2 regions of the Kitasatospora azatica KCTC 9699 genome follow, and region 2 is predicted to be linked to the other one. Evidence: riboswitches for the same ligand, from Rfam matches in the RefSeq annotation. Region 2 holds a riboswitch; the other holds the start of a gene.
What was found. A riboswitch is a leader RNA that binds a small molecule or an ion and turns the genes downstream of it on or off. The one in region 2 is predicted to bind cyclic di-AMP.
Positions count from the first base shown of each region.

Region 1: linked by a shared signal. The riboswitch ahead of BR98_RS42300 (LysM peptidoglycan-binding domain-containing protein) and the one ahead of BR98_RS31360 (C40 family peptidase) in region 2 are both predicted to bind cyclic di-AMP.

Region 1 covers NZ_JQMO01000003.1:437,105-440,985, reverse strand. Annotated here, with positions in the region: gene BR98_RS13135 (MarR family winged helix-turn-helix transcriptional regulator) at 21-443, shown strand; gene BR98_RS13130 (hypothetical protein) at 504-884, shown strand; gene BR98_RS42300 (LysM peptidoglycan-binding domain-containing protein) at 1,111-2,031, opposite strand; cyclic di-AMP (ydaO/yuaA leader) riboswitch at 2,037-2,160, opposite strand; gene BR98_RS13120 (serine hydrolase domain-containing protein) at 2,367-3,770, opposite strand.
Region 2 covers NZ_JQMO01000003.1:4,651,287-4,655,167, reverse strand. Annotated here, with positions in the region: gene BR98_RS31365 (C40 family peptidase) at 1-629, opposite strand, end outside; gene BR98_RS31360 (C40 family peptidase) at 797-1,933, opposite strand; cyclic di-AMP (ydaO/yuaA leader) riboswitch at 1,938-2,089, opposite strand; gene BR98_RS31355 (C40 family peptidase) at 2,353-3,378, opposite strand; gene BR98_RS31350 (NYN domain-containing protein) at 3,565-3,881, opposite strand, start outside.

The DNA of each region.
Region 1 (3,881 bases), 4.2 Mb from region 2:
TTGAGCTGAGGAGCAGTCGGGTGTCCGGCCGAGACGCGTCGATCGAGATCATCCAGCGCGAGCTGACCGCCTTCGCCCGCCGGGCCCGGCACAAGGCCTCGCAGCTGCACCCGGAACTCTCGCTGGTGACGTACAGCATGCTCGACCTGATGAACGAGCGCGGCGGCTGCCGGGCGGCCGACCTGGCCGCCTACTTCATGCTCGACAAGTCGACGGTGAGCCGACAGGTCGGTGCGCTGGAGAAGTTGGGGTACCTGAGTCGCGAGGCGGACCCGGAGGACCACCGCGGCCAGATCCTGCGGCCGAGCGACGCCGGACTGGCCCTGCTGCGCGACGCCCATGAGATGCGCCGGCAGTCCTTCACGGAGCGGTTCACCGACTGGACCGACGAGGACGTGGCGCGGCTGGCCGGGTACCTGGTCCGCTACGGCGCGGCCGACTGAGCCCGGCAGCCGGTCTTCGCCAACGCTGAGCCCGGAGCCTGCCACCGCATACGAACGGGCGTGCTGATAGATTCGCCGCCCGTGATCATCAAGTGCACCGTGCAGCTCGCCGGCGCCGCCGCCCTGCTCGCGCTCAGCGGTTGCGCGGGCGTCTCGCCGGCTGGGCACTCCACGGTGCAGTCGACCAAGAAGCCGTCCCGGGCGGCCACCGATCTGCCGACCGCGGTTGCCGTACCGAGCGGGGGACTGCGTCCCGACGACTGCGTGCGGGCCGGTAACGCGGCCGACGCCTGCTCCTTCGGCCTGCCGCGGATCGATCCGAGCAAGCCCTGTGAGGACAACGGCCTCGGGATTGCCGGCACTGCCTACTACCGCTGCTTCGGCAGCCGCTGGGTGGACATCCACCGCTCCGACCTCCCGGTCGCCGAGCCGAGCCGGTAGGCCGCGGATCCTGGTACCCCCAGTACTCCCGCCCCTCGGCACTCCCGACCCCCCCCGGTACTCCCGACCCCCAGGTCCCCGGTCCCGGATCCCGGGCATGCAAAGCCAAAAGGCCGGTCGTCGGGGCTTTGCAAAGTTTGCAAAGCCCCGACGACCGGCCGATGGCTGAATCATCCTGGAATCAACCCGGGGAATCCCGAGGGATCAGATCAGGCGATCAGGCGGCTCAGTACGCCGAGTGGGTCTGCCAGAAGGCCCACGCCGCGTTCGGGCTGCCGTAGGTGGAGTTCATGTACTGCAGCGCCCAGCGGAGCTGGGTCGCGGGGTTGGTCTGCCAGTCAGCGCCGGCCGAGGCCATCTTGTTGCCGGGCAGGGCCTGCGGCAGGCCGTAGGCACCCGAGCTCGGGTTGGTGGCGGTGATGTTCCAGCCACTCTCGTGGCTGATGATCTGGTCGAACGAGGCCAGCTGGTCGGCCGGGACGATCGACGCGGCGAGCGCCTGCAGCGAGGCGACCGAGTTGTTGGCCGGAGCCGGCACGGCGGCCGGGGTGGCGGCCAGCGGGCTGCGGGTGTTCGAACGGCTGGCAGCCTGGGTGTCGCTCTTGGCGGACGGCGCAGCCTTGGCCGGGGCCGACTTGGCCGGGGCCGGGGTGGACGGGGCGCTCTGCGGCTTGGCCGGAGCGGCCGGGGCGGCCGGGGCCTGCGCCGGAGCCTGGGCGGGAGCCGAGGCAGTGGCCAGGGTCAGGTGCTGACCGGGGAAGATCAGGTTCGGGCCCTTGGTGAGCACGGACTTGTTCAGCTCGTAGAGCTTCTGCCAGCCACCCTGCACGTTGTGCGAGGCGGCGATCTTGGACAGCCAGTCACCCGAGACCACGGTGTAGGTCGCGGGAGCAGCGGCCGGGGCGGCAGCCTGGGGGGCGGCCTGCGGCGCGGCCTGGACGGCGGCCGGCTTGGCGGCCTCGACCACGTGGGTCGGGGCGGCGGCCTGCAGCGCGACGGCGGTGTTCTGGTGGGCCGGGGCGGCGGTGGCGCCACCGGCGGCGATCACGGGGATACCGGCACCGACGCCGGCCACGACGGCGGCGGCGACAACGCGCTTGATGGTGCTGCGGCTGGGCAGGCTGGGACGACCGTTGAGGGACATCATGAAAAGCTTTTCCTCTCCCACGCCTGCGAGGTGAGCTGTCGGATTCGGGCTGGAGTTGCCCGGCCGCGCTAGGCGCGGCTTCACCCCAAGCCCCGCCCGGACCAAGTCCGGGTGAGGCGACTTACCTGTGGTTCCCCCGCCCCTGCCGTGGTGCTGTGAAGGCACGTGCTCGCTCGGCCCGGCGGCAGGATTCGGCGTTCCGGAGAGCGAGGTTCGTGTGAGGACGAACGAGAAGCACCGTAGGCAGGTCGAAGGTCCCATCACAAGCCAATGTGAGGTGTCTCATGTTGGGACCTAAAGATCCATAACGATACAAATCGTCACCCGACGGGCCGTCAGCCCGCGTGCCACCCCTGCGGGTCCACACCCCCGGGAATCGCCTCCGCGGGGCCGTACGGCTCCCGGGTCAGGACGAAACTTCCCAGGTCAAGATGGCTGACCGTGCCGTCCGCGGCGTGCACCACGCGCAGCGGCTCACCCGCGTAGTACCCGTCCAGACCGGTCCAGCTGCCGTCCGGCTCGGGTCGGAACCGCGAGGCGCGGGCCGCGCTGCCGAGCTCGGTCAGCTCCAGCGCCCGGCCGGCCCGCAGGTGCAGGGCGACCGGGTTCGGCCCCCAGTACCAGGGCCCGGTCAGCGCCAGCAGTTGCGGATCGGCGTCGGTGAACGGCCGCCAGGGCGCGGGGAAGCGCGGTTCGCGCTCGGCCACGATCGAGACCAGGTCGGCGGCGATGGTCGAGGTGGGCGTGCCGCTCGTCACATTGGCCAGGGTGACCGCCGCCACATCGTCCTCCTCGCTCAGCCAGAGCCCGGCCAGGAAGCCCGGCATCGAGCCGCCGTGGCCGACCAGCACCCGACCGTTGCGCCGCGCCAGCTGCAGACCGAGGCCGTAGCAGGCGGTCCAGTCGCCCTCGGGCCCGACGGCCGGACGGCGCATCTCGGCCAGCGTGTCGGTGGCGAGCACCTTCTCGTCCCCGGCCAGCAGGAAGGCGGCCCAGCGGCACAGGTCGGCGGCGGTGGACCAGAGCTGCCCGGCCGGCCCCATCGCGCCGGTGTCGGTCAGCGGCTCGGGCAGCATCACATCGGCCCACGGGTGCACGGCGAAGCCACCCGCGTGCGGGGACTGCGGCAGCAGCGTGGTGCGGGTCAGCCCGAGCGGCTCCAGCACCTCCTGCCGCAGCACCTCGCCCCACGGCTCCCCGCGCAGGCGCTCCACCAGAGCGCCGAGCAGCGCGTAGCCGGGGTTGGAGTAGTGGAACCGCTCGCCGGCCGGGTGCCGGAAGGGCTGCTCCTCCAACAGGTCGGCCAGCTCCGGGCGGAGCGACCCCGGGGTGCGCTCCCACCACGGCCCGGGCGTCTCGGAGGACAGGCCGGCCGCGTGGCAGAGCAACTCGCGGATGGTGGCGCGGCCGGCCACGGTTCCGGGCAGGTGCTGTTCCAGCGGATCGGCCAGATCGAGCAGCCCCTCGTCGCGCAGCCGCAGCACCAGCACGGCGGTGAAGGTCTTGGAGATGGAGCCGATCCGGTACTGCACGTTGGCGTCGGGCGCGTGACCCTCGATCATGCTGCGGGCGCCGGACCACACCATCCGCCCGCCCCGCATCACGGCGCCCACCAGCGAGGGGGTGCGGCCCTGCGCCTGGCCGACCGCGAGACGGTGCAGCAGGGCGCGGCGGGTCTCGGGCAGCAGTGCCTCCGGCAGCAGGCCGTGGGGCAGCAACTCGTCTGACAGGTCGGTCATCTGATACCTCCAAGGAAACCCCGGCCTTCAGGTCGGGGAGGGATTGGATCTCCCGGGTAGTGGGTCAGGGCTGGGCAGGCCGCAGTCAAGGCGGCATGCTCTTTCGGTAGG
Region 2 (3,881 bases):
TCGGTCGCGGTCAGGCTGTTCAGCAGCGCCTGGGCGCTCTTCAGCCGGGCCTGCACCTGCTGCTTGCTCTGCGCCAGCGCGGCCCGCACCGCCTCCAGCTCGACCAGCTTGCCGGAGGCCTCGGCGCGCCGCTGGTCCAGCTTGCGCTGCTGCTGCTGCACCTCGCGCAGCGAGTCGGCGCGCTGCTGCCCGGCCTGGGCCAGGCTGCGGGCCTTCGCCAGGTAGTCCTGCGGGTCGGAGGAGAGCATCAGCTGCACCCCCGGGTCCATCCCGCCGGCCCGGTACTGGGCGGCGGCCACCATGGCCAGGTCGGAGCGCATGGTGTTGAGCGAGTCCTGCGCCACGGCCACCTGCTGCTGCAGGCTGCCGGCCTCGCGCTGCAGCCGTTTGGCGTCCTCCTCGGCCGCGTTGGACTTCTCCGAGGCCTGCTCGGCCTCCGCGTAGAGCTGGTCGACCTGCGCCTTGACCTCGTTCCGGTCCGGCCGTGGTGCCGCCTGCGCGCCCGAGCCGGCCGTTATCGCCAGCGCGGTGGTCGCGGCAGCGGTGACCGCCAGCACTCGGGCGAGCCGCCGCGCGGCGCCCTGCGGGGGAGTACGGCCCGGAGGTACCGGGCGCTGCGGCATCGCCATGGGCTTGACGACTCCAATCGTCCAACTGAGGTCCGAGCGCAGACGTTAGCGAGTCAGGACGGACGAGTCCAAACCCCTACCGATACGAATATTTGATCACCAATCGGACATTTATACGAGAACAGCCCGACTTCCCAAGGGAAGCCGGGCTGTCTGCTGACGTCTCGTCAGGGGCGCACGATCGCCGAGATCGGCATCACCGTGGCGGACTCGTAGCGGACCACCGCGCCGGTGTGCGGGGCGTGGATGACCTGCCCGCCACCGACGTACAGGCCGATGTGGTGCATGTCGCCGAAGAAGACGATCAGGTCGCCGGGCTGGGCGTCGGCGATGTTGGTGCCGATGTTGGTCCCCGCCCCGGCCTGCTCCTGCGAGGTGCGCGGGAGCGAGACCCCGGCCTGCGCGTAGGCCCACTGGGTCAGGCCCGAGCAGTCGAAGGTGGATGGGCCGGCGGCACCGTAGACGTACGGCGAGCCGAGCTTGCTGACGGCGGCGGCTATCGCGGCCTGCGCGTGCGAGCCACCGGTGCTCGGCACGCTGGGGGTGCCGGCCGGCGCGCTCGGCGTGCCCAGGTCGGTGCGGGTGGTGTCGCGCGAGGCGGCGGCGCTCTGGCTGGCGGCGGCCTTGGCGTCCGCAGCGGCCTTGTCGGCGGCGGCCTTGGCATCGGCGGCGGCCTTCGCCTCGGCGGCGGCGATCGCCTGCTTCTGCTGCTCGGTCAGCGTGTTGAGCAGGTCCTGGGCCTTCTTCAGCTTGGCCTGGGCCTCGTCCTTGGTGGCCTTCAGCTGCTGGGTGGAGGCGTCCAGCTCGGTGAGCTTGGCCTGCGCCTCGGCCTTGTCCTGGTCCAGCTTGCGCTGCTGCTGCTGAAGCTGCTTCAGGGTCTCGGCCTGGGTGCTGTTCAGCTCGTTCAGCGAGCCGGCCTGGTTCAGGAACCGGTCGGGGCTGGTGTTGAGCATCAGCTGCACGGTCGGCGAGATGCCGTTGTTCGCGTACTGGTCGGCGGCCACCCCGGCCAGTCCGGACTGCAGGTTGGTCACCTGGTCCTGCTGGCGGGCGACCTGGTCCTGGATGTCGCTGACCTGCTTCTGCAGCGCCTGCTGCTTGACCTGCGCACCCTCGTAGCTCTGGTTGGCAGCCTCGGCCTGGCCGTTCAGGTCGTCGACCTGCGTCTTGACCTGGTCGAGGGTGGGAGTCGGATCGGCGTGCGCACCGGTCTGCGACGAGAGGGCGACGGCGGTCGCGGCAGCGGCGGTCAGGATCGACGCGCGTGTTCGGCCGACGGGCTTGGGACGACGATGGGACGCCACGAATCCTTCTTCCTTCGACCGCCTACCGGGTGAGCTGACGGGTTCGGGCTGGAAGACTGCCCTACGACGCCTCACCGACCGTCAGGTCGACCTGGCGCCGATTCACCCCGGAGGAACGTGTGGTTCCCCGGCTCCGGTCCGCAGCTCCCCCGCAGGGGCTCCCCGTCGGGCAGTCAACTGCCCGTGCCGCTTTCCAGACTCGGCGGTAACCCCCGCTGCCACCCGGGTCGGGTGAACGCCATCGCGGTGGTCCGGTTGACGACCCTAGTAACAGATCCGTGATCTGTTCAAATCTTTGTCGGAAGAATCGTCCAACTTTGACTGTGAGTGATACGCGGGTCACCGGAAGGTGATCATGAAGTGTACGAACAGGTGTCCGGGCTCACATCGAGGCGTGAGAGAACGTCAGGTCCGCCGGATCAGGGCCGGCGGATCGTGTTGATGGACCCGATCGAGGCGGCGTCCGCGATCCGGATCACGTCACCGGTGTGCGGTGCGTGCACGGCCTGGCCGTTGCCGATGTACATCGACACGTGGTGCAGGTCGCCGCCGTAGAAGATCAGGTCGCCCGGCTCGGCCTGGGCCAGGCTCGGCACCCGGGTGCCGACCGAGACCTGCTCGTAGGTGGTGCGCGGCAGCGAGACGCCGGCCTGCCCGTAGGCCCACTGGGTCAGGCCCGAGCAGTCGAAGTAGGTGGCACCGCTGGCGCCCCACTGGTAGGCGTGGCCCAGCTTGCTGAGCGCGGCCTGCACCGCGGCGCCGGCGTAGCCGGAGGCCGGCGGCAGGTTCAGCGGGGCCCGGACGTCGCTGCGCGAGGCACGGTCGGCCGCCCGCAGTGCGGCCTGGTCGGCGGCGCTGAGCGAGGAGAGCAGCTTCTGCGCCGCTGCCAGCTTGGCCTGCACGTCCGCCTTGGCCGCGTTCAGCGCCTGGGTCGAGCGGTCCAGCTCGGCCAGCGTGTCGGCGGCTTCCTTCTTCTCCTGGTCCAGCTTGCGCTGCTCGGACTGGAGCGACTTCAGCGCGTCGGTCTGGGTCGAGGTCGCCACCTGCATGCTGGCGGCCTGGTCCAGGTACTGCTGGGGGTTGGAGTTGAGCATCATCTGCACCGAGGAGTCGATTCCCCCGTTGCGGTACTGGTCGCCCGCCACGGCCGCCAGGCCGGACTGCAGCTCGGTCACCTGCTGCTGGGTGCGGGCCACCTGGTCCTGCAGCTGGGAGGCCTGCTGGCGCAGCTGGTCGCCGCGCTCCTTCTCACCGTTGTACTTCTCGGTGGCGGCTTCCTGCTGGCCGTTCAGGTCGTCGATCTGCGCCTTGACGTCTTCCTTCGACGGCTTGGGGTCGGCCCAGGCTCCGGTCTGTGCGGAGAGGGCGACCGCGGTCGCCGCAGCGGCGGTGAGCACGGACACCCGCGCGCGGCTCGGCTGCTTGGGACGGCGGTGGGACGCCAAGGGACAGCTCCTTCTTCTACCGGGCTCACCCGATCGGGTGAAGTGACCGGAAAAATAGGTTTGACGCCAGACCCTAGTGAACATCACATCTTCGCGCCACTCCCCCGCCGGTGCGAACTACCTTTGGCGCAGCGCCTTTCACCGACTCTTCACCGGGTGAACCCCGGTCAGTACCCGAACGGTACTTCAGGGACGCGACAACCGGTTCAACAGCAGGGTCGACGCCACCGGGCGTGCGCCGACTTTGCGCACGCCGTCGGCGACCTCCCGGTCGGCCGACACCACGACCACCGGGCGGCCCTGCGGCTCGGCCCGGACCAGCTGGCGGATCAGCTCGTCGGCGGTCTGCCCGGTGCGGCTGAACCGCACCCGCACCCCGCGCGGCGGCGCCATGATCACCGGCACGTCCAGGTCCTGGCCGTCGAAGACGCAGGTCACCTCGGCCTGGGTGCGCTGGGCCAGCATGGCCAGACCGCCCAGCAGCCGCAGCCGCTGCTGTTCCA